Regions from separate parts of the Rahnella variigena genome, predicted to be linked through region 1. Evidence: predicted binding sites of a transcription regulator. Region 1 holds the regulator's gene; each other region holds the start of a gene.
What was found. Region 1 encodes PurR, which represses purine synthesis genes. Its sites were predicted from a motif close to CANGCAAACGTTTGCNTG; they were not measured.
Positions count from the first base shown of each region.

Region 2: purM (phosphoribosylformylglycinamidine cyclo-ligase) is a predicted target of PurR. The motif match lies at 1,438-1,455, and genes of this name have one in related genera.
Region 3: CKQ54_RS17020 (amino acid aminotransferase) is a predicted target of PurR. The motif match lies at 1,450-1,467, and genes of this name have one in related genera.
Region 4: CKQ54_RS11210 (L-serine ammonia-lyase) is a predicted target of PurR. The motif match lies at 1,938-1,955, and genes of this name have one in related genera.

Region 1 covers NZ_NSDJ01000001.1:2,544,438-2,547,589, forward strand. The annotation lists gene punC (purine nucleoside transporter PunC) at 1-180, opposite strand, end outside; gene punR (DNA-binding transcriptional activator PunR) at 317-1,222, shown strand; gene purR (HTH-type transcriptional repressor PurR) at 1,273-2,298, opposite strand; gene cydH (cytochrome bd-I oxidase subunit CydH) at 2,633-2,722, shown strand; gene CKQ54_RS11930 (C40 family peptidase) at 2,898-3,152, opposite strand, start outside.
Region 2 covers NZ_NSDJ01000001.1:2,004,972-2,008,123, forward strand. The annotation lists gene purN (phosphoribosylglycinamide formyltransferase) at 1-293, opposite strand, end outside; gene purM (phosphoribosylformylglycinamidine cyclo-ligase) at 336-1,373, opposite strand; gene upp (uracil phosphoribosyltransferase) at 1,722-2,348, shown strand; gene uraA (uracil permease) at 2,555-3,152, shown strand, end outside.
Region 3 covers NZ_NSDJ01000001.1:3,680,379-3,683,530, reverse strand. The annotation lists gene CKQ54_RS17025 (MBL fold metallo-hydrolase) at 1-120, shown strand, start outside; gene CKQ54_RS17020 (amino acid aminotransferase) at 196-1,386, opposite strand; gene ompC (porin OmpC) at 1,628-2,740, opposite strand; gene asnS (asparagine--tRNA ligase) at 3,040-3,152, opposite strand, start outside.
Region 4 covers NZ_NSDJ01000001.1:2,404,378-2,407,529, reverse strand. The annotation lists gene pabB (aminodeoxychorismate synthase component 1) at 1-1,176, shown strand, start outside; gene CKQ54_RS11215 (CoA pyrophosphatase) at 1,173-1,775, shown strand; gene CKQ54_RS11210 (L-serine ammonia-lyase) at 1,983-3,152, shown strand, end outside.

The sequences.
Region 1 (3,152 bases):
CAGCAATTGTCCGATGGCGAATCCGCCGAGAAAAATACTCAGGCTGGCGCTGATCATTCCCGGACTGGTCATCAGGCTAGTTTGCATTGCGCTGAACGCAGGAAGGTACATATCTGTGGCTAAAAAGCCGAGCATGCTCAGGCCAGCCAGATAGAGCATAAATCCAAAGGAGGGTTTCATTATTATCTCGTTAATTTATTTATTGCAGATGATTTGATGCAGGGATCTGTTCGGAGGCAGATTTTAACGCTTTGATAACAGCGTTGTGAAACGTTAATATTTGCACTCTGCTATCAAAAATATTGAAGGCTAAAATATGTGGTCAGAATACGCTCTGGAAGTCGTTGATGCGGTGGCAAGAACCGGAAGCTTCAGTGCGGCGGCACAGGATCTACATCGGGTGCCTTCTGCCATCAGCTATACCGTTCGTCAGCTCGAACAATGGCTGGCGGTGCCCTTGTTTGAACGTCGACACCGCGACGTCGTTTTAACGCCAGCGGGCAAAGTTTTCGTTGATGAAGCGCGGGTTCTGATAAAAAAAATGATAGCTACACGACGCCAGTGTCAGCAGGTTGCCAACGGCTGGCGGGGCGAGTTACGTATTGCTGTCGACAGAATTGTTAAACCGGCAAGAACCCGGCGTCTGGTGCTGGATTTCTATCGTCATTTTCCTGATACGGAACTGATTATTCATTCCGAAGTGTTTAATGGTGTGTGGGACGCACTGGTTGACGGACGTGCTGATGTGGCAATCGGTGCGACGCGGGCGATACCGGTTGGTGGTCGTTTCAGTTTTCGCGACATGGGGTTTATGGACTGGCACTGCGTGGTCAGCCCGCAGCATCCGCTGGCGCAGTTACCGGGTGCGCTCAGTGATGACCAGCTCAGGCCTTATCCCGCATTGTGTCTTGAAGATACCTCGCGGACGTTGCCCAAGCGTGATACCTGGACACTCGATAACCAGCGGCGTCTGGTTGTGCCGGACTGGACCTGCGCGCTTGAATGTCTGAGTGAAGGTTTATGTGTGGGAATGATGCCGGTACATCGCGTGAGCCATCGCATTGAGCAGCAGACATTGCAGGTTCTGGCGCTGGAGAATACCTTCCCTGACAGCCCGTGTTGCCTGACGTGGGACCAGAGTAATCCGTCACCTTCACTGGCGTGGTTGCTGGAATATATGGGTGATACAGAAACGATGAACCGTGAATGGTTGCGGGACTGAGAAATAAAACGCCTGCAAAAGCAGGCGTTATAAAAGATTAAAGGCAAACATTAACGGCGATAGTCACGGTACGGGCCATCGGCCACCGAACGACGCTCAACCAGTTTCGGATGCACCTCGATGGTCTGTGATTCTTCACGTTTGCTGACGATGCGGTCGAGCAACATAGTAAAGGCCATCTCACCCAACCGTTCTTTCGGCTGATGGACGGTCGTCAGTGCCGGAGAGAAGTACCGCGCATTACGCACGTTATCGTAACCAATCACCGAAATATCTTGCGGGACGCGCAATCCGAGTTCATCAGCGGCGCAAATTGCGCCCATCGCCATGACATCACCCCCGCAGAAGACGGCGGTGGGGCGTTGTTTCTGCATCAGAATCTTATGCATCGCCTGATAACCTGACTCCGGCTCGAAATCGCCCTGAACCACCCATTCTTCGCGAAGCGGGATATTGGCTTCCGTCAGCGCTTTGACAAAACCCTGGAAACGACCGCCGCCGGTGTTACGCGCCAGTTGTCCCGGGATCACGCCAATATCACGATGCCCGCGTTCGATCAGATAGCGTCCGGCCATATATCCGCCTTCGAAAGCATTGTCGATAATGCTGTCGGTGAAGTTTTTGCGCGCTTCGCCCCAGTCCATGACCACCATCGGAATCGAACGATACTCTTCAAGCATATTAAGTAATTCATCAGGGTATTCCGCGCACATGACCAGCAGACCATCGACGCGTTTTTGCGCCAGCATTTGCAGATAGGCCTGTTGTTTTTCCAGATTATTGTGCGAGTTACACAAGATCAGCGTATAGCCTTTGGAGAAGCAGCTGTTCTCGACGGCTTCAATCACCTCGGCGAAATAGGGCGCTTCACTGGAGGTTGCCAGCAGACCAATCGTCTTGGTGTTATTCACTTTAAGACTACGGGCTACGGCACTCGGCGAATAATGTAGCTCTTTAATGGCAAGCAGCACCGCTTCCCTGGTTTCTTCGGCGACGAAACGTGTTTTATTGATGACGTGCGACACGGTTGTAGTGGAAACGCCAGCGCGCTTTGCGACATCTTTAATCGTTGCCATGTAAAGAATGACTCCTGAACTTCCGTGCTTCAGCACGTTAGCATTATGTTAATCGTTTGCTTGCGCTGATTACACTGCGGACATCTAAAAGGGCAGTGTAATCATTGGGTGGATTCTTCAGAATGAGGCGTGAAATGCTCTCGGGTGAAATCGACCGGCACACAGGCGTGTTAACCGACAATTTTCTCTTATAATGCATGAAAGTGGAAGTAAAATTGTCATGTTCACATTTTCATTCAGCAGAAGATTTTAAAAGTGAATTATGCGAAAATGCGTTGGCACACATTTAGTGTGGCTAAAAGAAACGCCACAACTTGATCCGAAAGGGGGTTTGATGGACAGCAACCTGAAATTATCGTTGATCACCACGGTATGCGCTTTGCTCATGATTATCGCTTTCAGCTTCACGGCAGTGATGAACTAATCTGGCACTAAGACAGTAGTGAGACGCAACAAAAAAGGGCGATACCTTTCACAGGAATCGCCCTTTTCAATTTTACGCAGTGACCGTTACCGCCGATACTCTTCCCTGCAGAAACTCTTCGTTAAGTGCTATTCAATGGCTGATTAGCGAAACTTCAGACTTAACGAATTGTTTATTATCGGATTGTTTTTGGGGTCATTACCCGACGTGCGCCAACATAGTGGTCTTGCCAGTAATCATCGCCCAGTGAGGTGATTTTGATGTCTTCACCGGTTCTTGGCGACTGAATGAATTTGCCGTTGCCAACATAAACACCCACATGATCCGCTGCGCCGCGGTTGTTGATTCTGAAGAACACCAGATCACCGCTTTCAAGTTCGCCGCGTTTCACCGGCGCTGCATCGCGCAGGTGGTACATCTCGTTTGCCGT
Region 2 (3,152 bases), 540 kb from region 1:
ACGAATTCGGCGCTCAGGATCCGCATGTAACCGGCGAGAACCACCAGAGAGGGCTTAAAGATTTCAATAGCGTCAGCCAGTGCAACGTCAAAGGCGATGCGATCTTCGTAAGCTTTTACATCCAGCGCATGTGCCGGAATATCGGCTAAACGGGCTCTTTCAAGCCCGTATGCAGCGATTTTATTACTGAAGACTGCACTGATTTCTGCGTTGATTCGTCCCTGCTGGCAGGCATCGATCAGGGCCTGTAAGTTGCTTCCCTCGCCCGATACCAAAACCACAATCCTTTTCATATCCCTACCTGTCGTCTTCAGTGAATAGAGTGACCTGACTGATTACTCAATAACGACGCGCTCAGCGGAGTCAGAGGCCTTAACATAGCCAATTTTCCACGCTTTTTCACCCTTGTCATTCAGTAACGCAATGGCCTGGTCGGCAAGTTCTGCCGGAAGTGCGACCACCATGCCCACGCCACAGTTAAAGGTGCGGTACATTTCGTGACGGCTGACGTTACCGGTAGTCTGCAACCAGGTGAAGACGTCCGGCCACTGCCAGCTGGCTTCTTCGATGATGACCTGAGTGTTTTCCGGCAGTACGCGCGGAATGTTTTCCCAGAAGCCGCCACCGGTCAGGTGAACGATACCGTGAACGTCCACGTTTTCGATCAGATTGAGGATCGACTTCACGTAAATTTTGGTCGGTGCCAGCAGGTGATCGGCCAGGGATTTGCCTGCCAGCGTGGTGGTTTCCGGGTCAGTGTTGCTGACTTCCAGAATTTTGCGCACCAGGGAGTAACCGTTGGAGTGCGGGCCACTGGCGGCGAGGCCGATCAGCACATCGCCGTCAGCCACTTTGCTGCCGTCGATAATTTCTGATTTTTCCACTACGCCAACACAGAATCCGGCGACGTCGTAATCTTCGCCGTGGTACATGCCCGGCATTTCAGCGGTTTCGCCGCCGACTAACGCACAGCCAGACTGTTTACAGCCTTCTGCAATACCGGTGATCACACTGGCGGCGATATCGACGTCCAGTTTGCCGGTGGCGTAATAATCGAGGAAGAAGAGGGGTTCAGCGCCCTGAACGATCAAATCGTTGACGCACATCGCGACCAGGTCGATACCGATAGTATCGTGGCGCTTTAAATCCATCGCCAGACGCAGCTTAGTGCCAACGCCGTCGGTACCCGAAACCAGCACGGGTTCACGATATTTTTGCGGCAGCGCGCAGAGAGCACCAAAACCCCCTAATCCACCCATAACTTCCGGGCGACGGGTCTGTTTTACTACACCTTTAATGCGATCTACCAATGCGTTACCGGCATCGATATCTACGCCTGCGTCTTTATAGCTGAGAGAGGTTTTGTCGGTCACTGCGAAGTCCCCACGGCGGTTTGGGTTGGTGGTTGAAGAATAAAGCGGGGCAATTCTAACAGTGGAAGCAAACGTTTGCGAGCGCCTTATTCAGAGTCACTATCTATACTTAAAGATACCACACTTAGCCGAAGTCATTGGCGTTGCAGCAAGGCAGCAAACGAGCGAATCCCGATGAGCTGACTTGAGTCAGTGATTCGGGTGAGAGAGAGCCGCTAACGCAGCTGCGGCTTCAATGAAGAAGGATAAGTTGATTTGGATCAGGCTAATTGGTATGGCGTTCAAAAAAAATGGCGTTATAATCTCGCGATTTTTTTTTGCAGCTCAACCACCTTAGGAGAATAAATAATGAAGATCGTCGAGGTGAAACACCCGCTGGTGAAACACAAGCTGGGCCTGATGCGTGAAAACGACATCAGCACGAAACGTTTTCGCGAACTGGCTTCTGAGGTGGGAAGTCTGCTGACGTATGAAGCGACTGCCGATTTAGAAACTGAAAAAGTCACCATCGAAGGCTGGAATGGCCCGGTGGAAATCGATCAGATCAAAGGCAAGAAAATTACTGTCGTGCCAATCCTGCGTGCCGGTCTGGGCATGATGGAAGGCGTACTGGAGCACGTTCCGAGTGCGCGTATCAGCGTCGTCGGCGTGTACCGTGATGAAGAAACCCTGAAACCTGTGCCGTATTTCCAGAAGCTGGTTTCTAACATCGAAGAACGTCTGGCGCTGGTCGTTGACCCGATGCTGGCCACCGGTGGTTCTATGATTGCCACCATCGACCTGCTGAAAAAAGCCGGCTGCCAGAGCATTAAAGTGCTGGTGCTGGTTGCCGCACCGGAAGGGATCGCCGCTCTCGAAGCCGCGCACCCGGACGTTGAACTCTACACCGCCTCGGTGGATCAGGGGCTCAACGAGAAAGGCTACATCATCCCGGGGCTCGGTGATGCGGGCGACAAGATATTTGGTACGAAGTAAATAAGCGTTTAGCCGACTAATCAGTCGGCTTTTTTTTGCTCGTCATACTTCAGGCTGCAGATGCGTTGGCTGCGCCCGTTCACCCCGGTCACATAGCTATCTATGCTCCCAGGGACTCACGGGCTTGCCGCCTTCCTGCAACCCGAATTATTTCGAGCAAAGGGTTCGGTTTAATACAACATCACACCATTGAGAGGATCACATTCATGACCCGTCGTGTCATCGGGGTAAGCGAACGTCCGCCATTGCTGCAGACAATCCCCCTGAGTTTCCAGCATCTGTTTGCCATGTTTGGTGCCACCGTTCTGGTTCCCATTCTGTTTAAGATAAACCCGGCAACGGTGCTGCTGTTCAATGGCATAGGGACTTTGCTGTATTTATTTGTCTGTAAAGGGAAGATACCGGCGTATCTCGGCTCGAGTTTCGCGTTTATTTCACCTGTGCTGTTGCTGTTGCCGATGGGGTATGAAGTGGCGCTGGGCGGATTTATTGCCTGCGGTTTACTGTTCTGTCTGGTGGCGCTGATAGTTAAGAAAGCCGGGATTGGCTGGATCAACGTGATGTTCCCGCCCGCGGCGATGGGTGCAATCGTGGCCGTCATCGGGCTTGAACTGGCCGGTGTCGCAGCGAATATGGCCGGATTGCTGCCTGCCGATGGCGCAACCGTGGATTCCACCACCATCACCATTTCTCTGGTGACGCTGTCGGTGACGATTCTGGGTTCCGTACTGTTCCGCGGTTTCCTGGCGATTATCCCGATCCTGATTGGCGTGCTGGTCGGTTATGCACTCTCGTTCTTCATGG
Region 3 (3,152 bases), 1.1 Mb from region 1:
ACCAAGCTGTTGCCTCTGGGTGATGACATGGTCTTTATTCCAGGTCATGGCCCGATGTCTGACTTTGGTTACGAGCGTAAAAATAATCCTTTCCTGCAGGATGAAATGCCGGTCTGGTAATTATTGATTGCCTGAATACAAAAAGCCCGTCAGTGTCCTGACGGGCTTTTTTAATCGAGAAGCAGTGCTTAACGATTACAGTACGGCGACAATGGCTTCACACAGTGGTGCCATATTGTCGAGTGTGATACCCGCAACGTTGATACGTCCTGAATTCACCGCGTATACACCGAATTCATCCCGTAAACGCAATACCTGATCTTTGGTCAGGCCGCTGAAAGAGAACATCCCGTTCTGATTGATAATAAAGCTGAAATCCTGCTGCGCCCCTTTTTCCTGCAAGGTGCTGACAAACAACTGACGCATACGGTGGATACGCTGACGCATATCGCTCAGTTCCTGCTCCCACAGCGTGCGCAAGGCTTCGTTACCCAGAATGGTAGCTACAACCGCTGCGCCGTGTGCTGGCGGGTTAGAGTAGTTTGCACGGATAACCGATTTCATCTGACTGAACGCGCGATCGGCGGTTTCAGCGTCAGCGGCGACTAAAGTACAGGCGCCGACACGTTCATTATACAGGCCGAAGTTTTTCGAGTAAGAACTGGCGACCAGTAACTCTTTATGGCTGGCAACAAACAGGCGCAGACCCGCGGCATCTTCTTCCAGACCCTTAGCAAAACCCTGATAAGCGAAATCGAACAGCGGTAACCAGCCGTTTGCCACAGACAATTCAGCCAGCTTCGCCCATTGTTCTTCAGTCGGGTCGATACCCGTCGGGTTGTGGCAGCAACCGTGGAACAACACTACGTCACCGGCTTTCGCTTCGCTCAGGCTTTTCAGCATGCCGTCGAAATCAAGACTGTGATTGGCTGCGTCGTAATAGTTGTACTCTGCAACTTCCAGGCCTGAAGCGGAAAATACGCCTTTATGGTTCGGCCAGCTTGGATTGCTGACCCACACGCGTTTGGCGCTGGTTTGTGTCGCAATAAAATCTGCTGCAATGCGCAGGGCACCGGTACCGCCAGGCGTTTGTGCCGTGCGCGCACGCTTGTCTGCAATCACAGTGCTGCCTTTACCGAACAGCAGTTCCTGCGTGCAATGTGCAAAATCAGGCAATCCGTCGATGCTCAGATAGGTTTTCGTGGTTTCATTTTCCAACAGGAACTGTTCGGCTTTTTTCACGCTGGCCAAAACCGGCGTTTTACCCGTTTCATCTTTATAAACACCAATCCCAAGATTGATTTTATTCGAGCGATCATCAGCGCGGAAAAGATCGGTAAGACCCAGAATTGGGTCAGCAGGTGCTGCAGTGATTTTTTCAAACATGTCGGAAAATTCCATAGCCTGATATGACGAAAGAGGGCATCAGGGTACCGCCAGCGCTGTCGTTTGCCAACCGTTTGCGGCAAAAAGAAAGCAGAGTTGTGAGAAGGCGTGTGAGATTAAAATTTTTTATGGAAGAGGGTAGCAAAGTTCGTTTTTTGAATTGATTAAATGCAAAAGGCAGAGCCGAAGCTCTGCCTTGATATCCACTTTGATGCGCCCGAAAGCGCATCGTTAAGCGATATTAGAACTGGTATTGCAGACCAACACCAACGATGTCGTCTGTGCTACGGCCAGATGCTTTGGTGTAGCTGTTGTCGTCCAGCAGGTTGATTTTGTAGTCAACATAGGTAGACATGTTTTTGTTGAAGTAGTAGTAAGTACCTACTTCTACGTATTTAACCAGGTCAGCATCGCCGCCGCCGTAGGTAGAACCATTTTTGGTGAAGCCGTTCAGGTCCTTACCTTTAGACTGCAGGTAGGCGATAGATGGGCGCAGACCGAAATCGAACTGGTACTGAGCAACAACTTCGAAGTTCTGAGTTTTGTTAGCGATAGAATCCGGGTTGCCGTAATCAGTGGTGTTACGTGATTCACCGTAGAAGGTCGCCAGGTACAGGTTGTTAGCGTCGTATTTCGCGCCGAATGCGTATGCGTCAGCTTTATCACCAGCACCATCTTGCTTCTGCAGAGAGGTACGGTTAGAAGAGAAGTAAGCACCTGTCAGGCTAACACCGGAGTCGCCGATAGCATAAGCGGCAGAAGTACCCCAGCCGTCGCCATTGGAATCAACTGCGCCACGATCGTCACGACCTTCGTCGTTTTTACCCTGGTACTGTACAGCGAAGCTCAGGCCGTCAACCAGACCGAAGAAGTTGCTGTTACGGTAAGTTGCCATGCCATTACCACGACCAACCATGAAGTTGTCGTTGTTCTGGTACATGGTGTCATCGCCAAAGATTGGCAATTGGTCGGTGTAGGACATTACGTCGTAGATTACGCCGTAGTTACGACCGTAGTCGAAAGAACCTGCATCGCCAAATTTCAGACCAGCGAAGCCCAGACGAGTTTTGTTGCCTTCGTCGCCAGCGCTTTCTGCGTGGTTAGCCTGAACGTTGTATTCCCACTGGCCGTAACCGGTCAGTTGGTCAGTAATTTGAGTTTCGCCTTTGAAGCCGAAACGGACATAGGTCTGGTCGCCATCGTCGCCAGCGTTGTCAGAGAAGGTGTGACGCGCGTCAACTTTACCGTACAGATCCAGTTTGTTGCCGTCTTTGTTATAGATCTCAGCTGCGTTAGCTGCACCAGCAACTAACAGAGCAGGGATTACCACTGCAAGAATATTGCGCTTCATCATTATTATTACCCTCATTGGTTTTATTTGGACACCTGCCACTGCCTAAATAATTCTTTACGGAACTATTCACGAAAGTTTGGTGTCTCCTGTGTCTGAACGCACTATTCCATCCGTAGTAAGCTTAATCCATAGCGAAAATGCTACTAAATTACTAAATATGTTTCATTCAGAAAAAATGTATTACAAAATGTGTATTTTACGGAACTTTGTGACAGGGATCTATCTTTCAAAATGACTAAGGCCAGCATTGCCGGCCTTAGTTTTGTAACTATTTTGTTAATTAGAAATAGTTTAATTAATTAGAAGGTTGCACTACGTGGTGTACGTGGGAACGGGATCACGTCACGAACGTTTTGAACACCGGTCACATAAGCAACTAAACGCTCAAAACCTAACCCGAAGCCGGAATGCG
Region 4 (3,152 bases), 140 kb from region 1:
AAAAATGGCGTGGAACAATGCCGGCAGGACGATCCCTTCGCCTTGCTTGAAGAGCAGCTGACTGCTTGCGGATTACACGCAGAAAGCTCGCCTGACTTTCCGTTTCTCGGCGGCGCTCTCGGGCTGTTCGGCTATGATTTAGGGCGTCGCGTTGAGGATCTGCCGCAAATCGCGATACGCGATATTGAGTTGCCCGATATGGCTGTCGGGATTTATAACTGGGCGCTGATCGCCGATCATCATTTGCAGCGTTTGACATTGATTTGTCATGGCGATATTTCTGCACGTTTACACTGGCTTGATGAGCATCAGAAAATCCGCTCTGCATCAGCGCCTTTCCGGCTGAATGCGCCGTGGCAGGCGAATATGAGCCGCGAAGAATACGGTCAAAAGTTCAGGCAGATTCAGGAATATATCCGCGACGGCGATTGTTATCAGATCAATCTGGCGCAACGCTTTTCAACGGATTACAGCGGCGATGAATGGCAGGCTTTTCTGCGTCTGAATCAGGCCAACCGCGCGCCTTTTTCTGCGTTTTTACGTCTGCCGGAAAACACCGTTCTCAGTCTGTCGCCGGAGCGTTTTATCTGGCTTAAAGAAAACCAGATCCAGACGCGGCCAATTAAAGGTACCCTCCCACGCTGTGAAGATCCGACAGAAGATGCGCGACAGGCAGAAAGGCTGGCAGGATCGGAGAAAGATCGTGCCGAGAACCTGATGATTGTCGATTTGCTGCGTAATGATATCGGGCGCGTCGCCGTACCTGGCAGCGTGCGCGTGCCGGAACTGTTTGTGGTTGAACCGTTCCCGGCGGTGCATCATCTGGTCAGCACCATCACTGCGCAGTTACCGCAAGATTGCCATCCTGCGGCCTTGTTACGCGCCTGTTTCCCCGGCGGTTCCATTACCGGCGCACCGAAAGTGCGTGCAATGGAAATCATCGAAGAGCTCGAGCCACATCGCCGCAACGGCTATTGTGGCAGCATCGCATATATCAGCTGTTGCGGCACCATGGACAGCAACATCACCATCCGCACGTTACTCACGTCGCAGGGAAAAATTCATTGCTGGGCAGGCGGCGGGATTGTGGCGGACAGTGAGGAACAGGCAGAATATCAGGAAACCTTTGATAAGATTGCCCGTATTCTGCCTCAGTTAGGAGAAGCATCATCGTGACTTTGCTGGAACAACATGCGCCAATTCAGACACTTTCCCCCGCCGTGGAAGATTTCATATTGCGCTTTCAGTTGCAGCAACCTCGCCAGCCCGCACCGGCGCTGCGCGGAACCCGTCACGCTGCGGTGCTGATCCCGATCATTTGCCGCCCTGAACCTACGCTGTTACTGACACGACGCTCCGACCAGCTGCGCAAACACGCGGGACAAGTCGCCTTTCCCGGCGGCGCGGCGGATGCTTGTGATGCGTCGATTATCGCCACGGCCTTGCGTGAAGCGCAGGAAGAAGTCGCCATTCCGCCTGAACAGGTTTATGTATTAGGCACACTTTCGCCGCAGGATAGCAGCAGCGGTTTCCGGGTCACACCGGTAGTGGGGCTGTTACCCGTCGATGTGCCGCTGCATCCGGCTGAAGAAGAAGTCGCCGAGTTGTTTGAAATGCCGCTGCGTGAAGCTTTTGATCTGGCACGTTATCACCCTCTGGATATTCATCGCCGGGGCATTCATCACCGCGTTTATTTGTCCTGGTATCAGCAGCAATTTGTCTGGGGTCTCACCGCCGCTATCATCCGTCAGCTCGCCGGACAGGTCGAAGTCTGAGCGCTCTGATTACATAGCGATCACACTTTTGCATCAAATAAGTTTATTTCATGCGAAAAATGAAACTTTTGCCTCTCAGCCCTTTTAAACTATAAGTCTATCCATAAGAACAAGAGAGCCGTCCATAAAGACGAAATCTCGCTGTCGTTCATTTATGGAAGCCAGGGATCCCGTTCCCTGCCGCAATCTATTACAGGAGTATTCGACGTGATTAGCGTTTTCGACATGTTCAAGGTCGGGATTGGCCCTTCCAGTTCCCATACTTTGGGCCCGATGAAAGCCGGTAAACAGTTCGCTGATGACCTGCTGGAAAAGGGCATGATGCCTGCCGTTACGCGTGTCGCCGTGGACGTTTTTGGTTCTTTGTCTCTGACAGGCAAAGGCCACCACACAGATATCGCCATTATTTTAGGCCTGGCCGGTAATCAGCCAGACACCGTCGACATTGACGGAATTCCCCACTTTATCCGCGACGTTGAGCAACGTGAGCGTCTGCCGCTGGGCACCACTCAGCATGAAGTAGATTTCCCGCGTGATACCGGCATGGTGTTCCGCGGTGAGAATTTGCCACGCCATGAGAACGCCATGCAAATCCATGCGTTTGCTGGCGATAAAATGATTTACAGCAAAACGTATTATTCCGTCGGCGGCGGTTTTATTGTCGATGACGAACACTTCGGTCAGCCGGTTCTCGACGAAGTCACCGTGCCTTACAGCTTTAATTCGGCCAGTGAAATGCTGGCGAAATGTAAGGAAACCGGCCTGTCATTATCCGGGCTGGTGATGAAGAACGAGCTGGCGCAACACAGTAAGCAGGAGATCGACCAGTATTTCGAGAAGATCTGGCACACCATGCAAGCGTGTATCGATCGCGGTCTGAATACTGAAGGCGTGTTGCCGGGGCCGCTGCGGGTACCGCGCCGTGCATCTGCCCTGCGCCGGATGCTGGTGTCAAACGACAAGCTTTCCAGTGATCCGATGAACGTGATCGACTGGGTGAATATGTTTGCGCTGGCGGTTAACGAAGAAAATGCGGCTGGCGGACGCGTAGTGACTGCGCCAACCAACGGTGCGTGCGGCATTGTGCCGGCGGTACTGGCCTATTATGACCAGTTTATTCAGTCGGTCAGCCCTGACATTTACCTGCGCTATTTCCTGACCTCCGGCGCTATCGGCATTTTGTATAAAATGAATGCGTCGATTTCTGGTGCAGAAGTCGGTTGTCAGGGCGAAGTGGGCGTAGCCTGTTCGATGGCGGCAGCAGGTCTGACGGAATTGCTGGGCGGCAGCCCTGAGCAGGTGTGTGTCGCTGCCGAAATTGGTATGGAACACAACCTCGGTCTGACTTGTGATCCGGTAGCCGGACAGGTTCAGGTG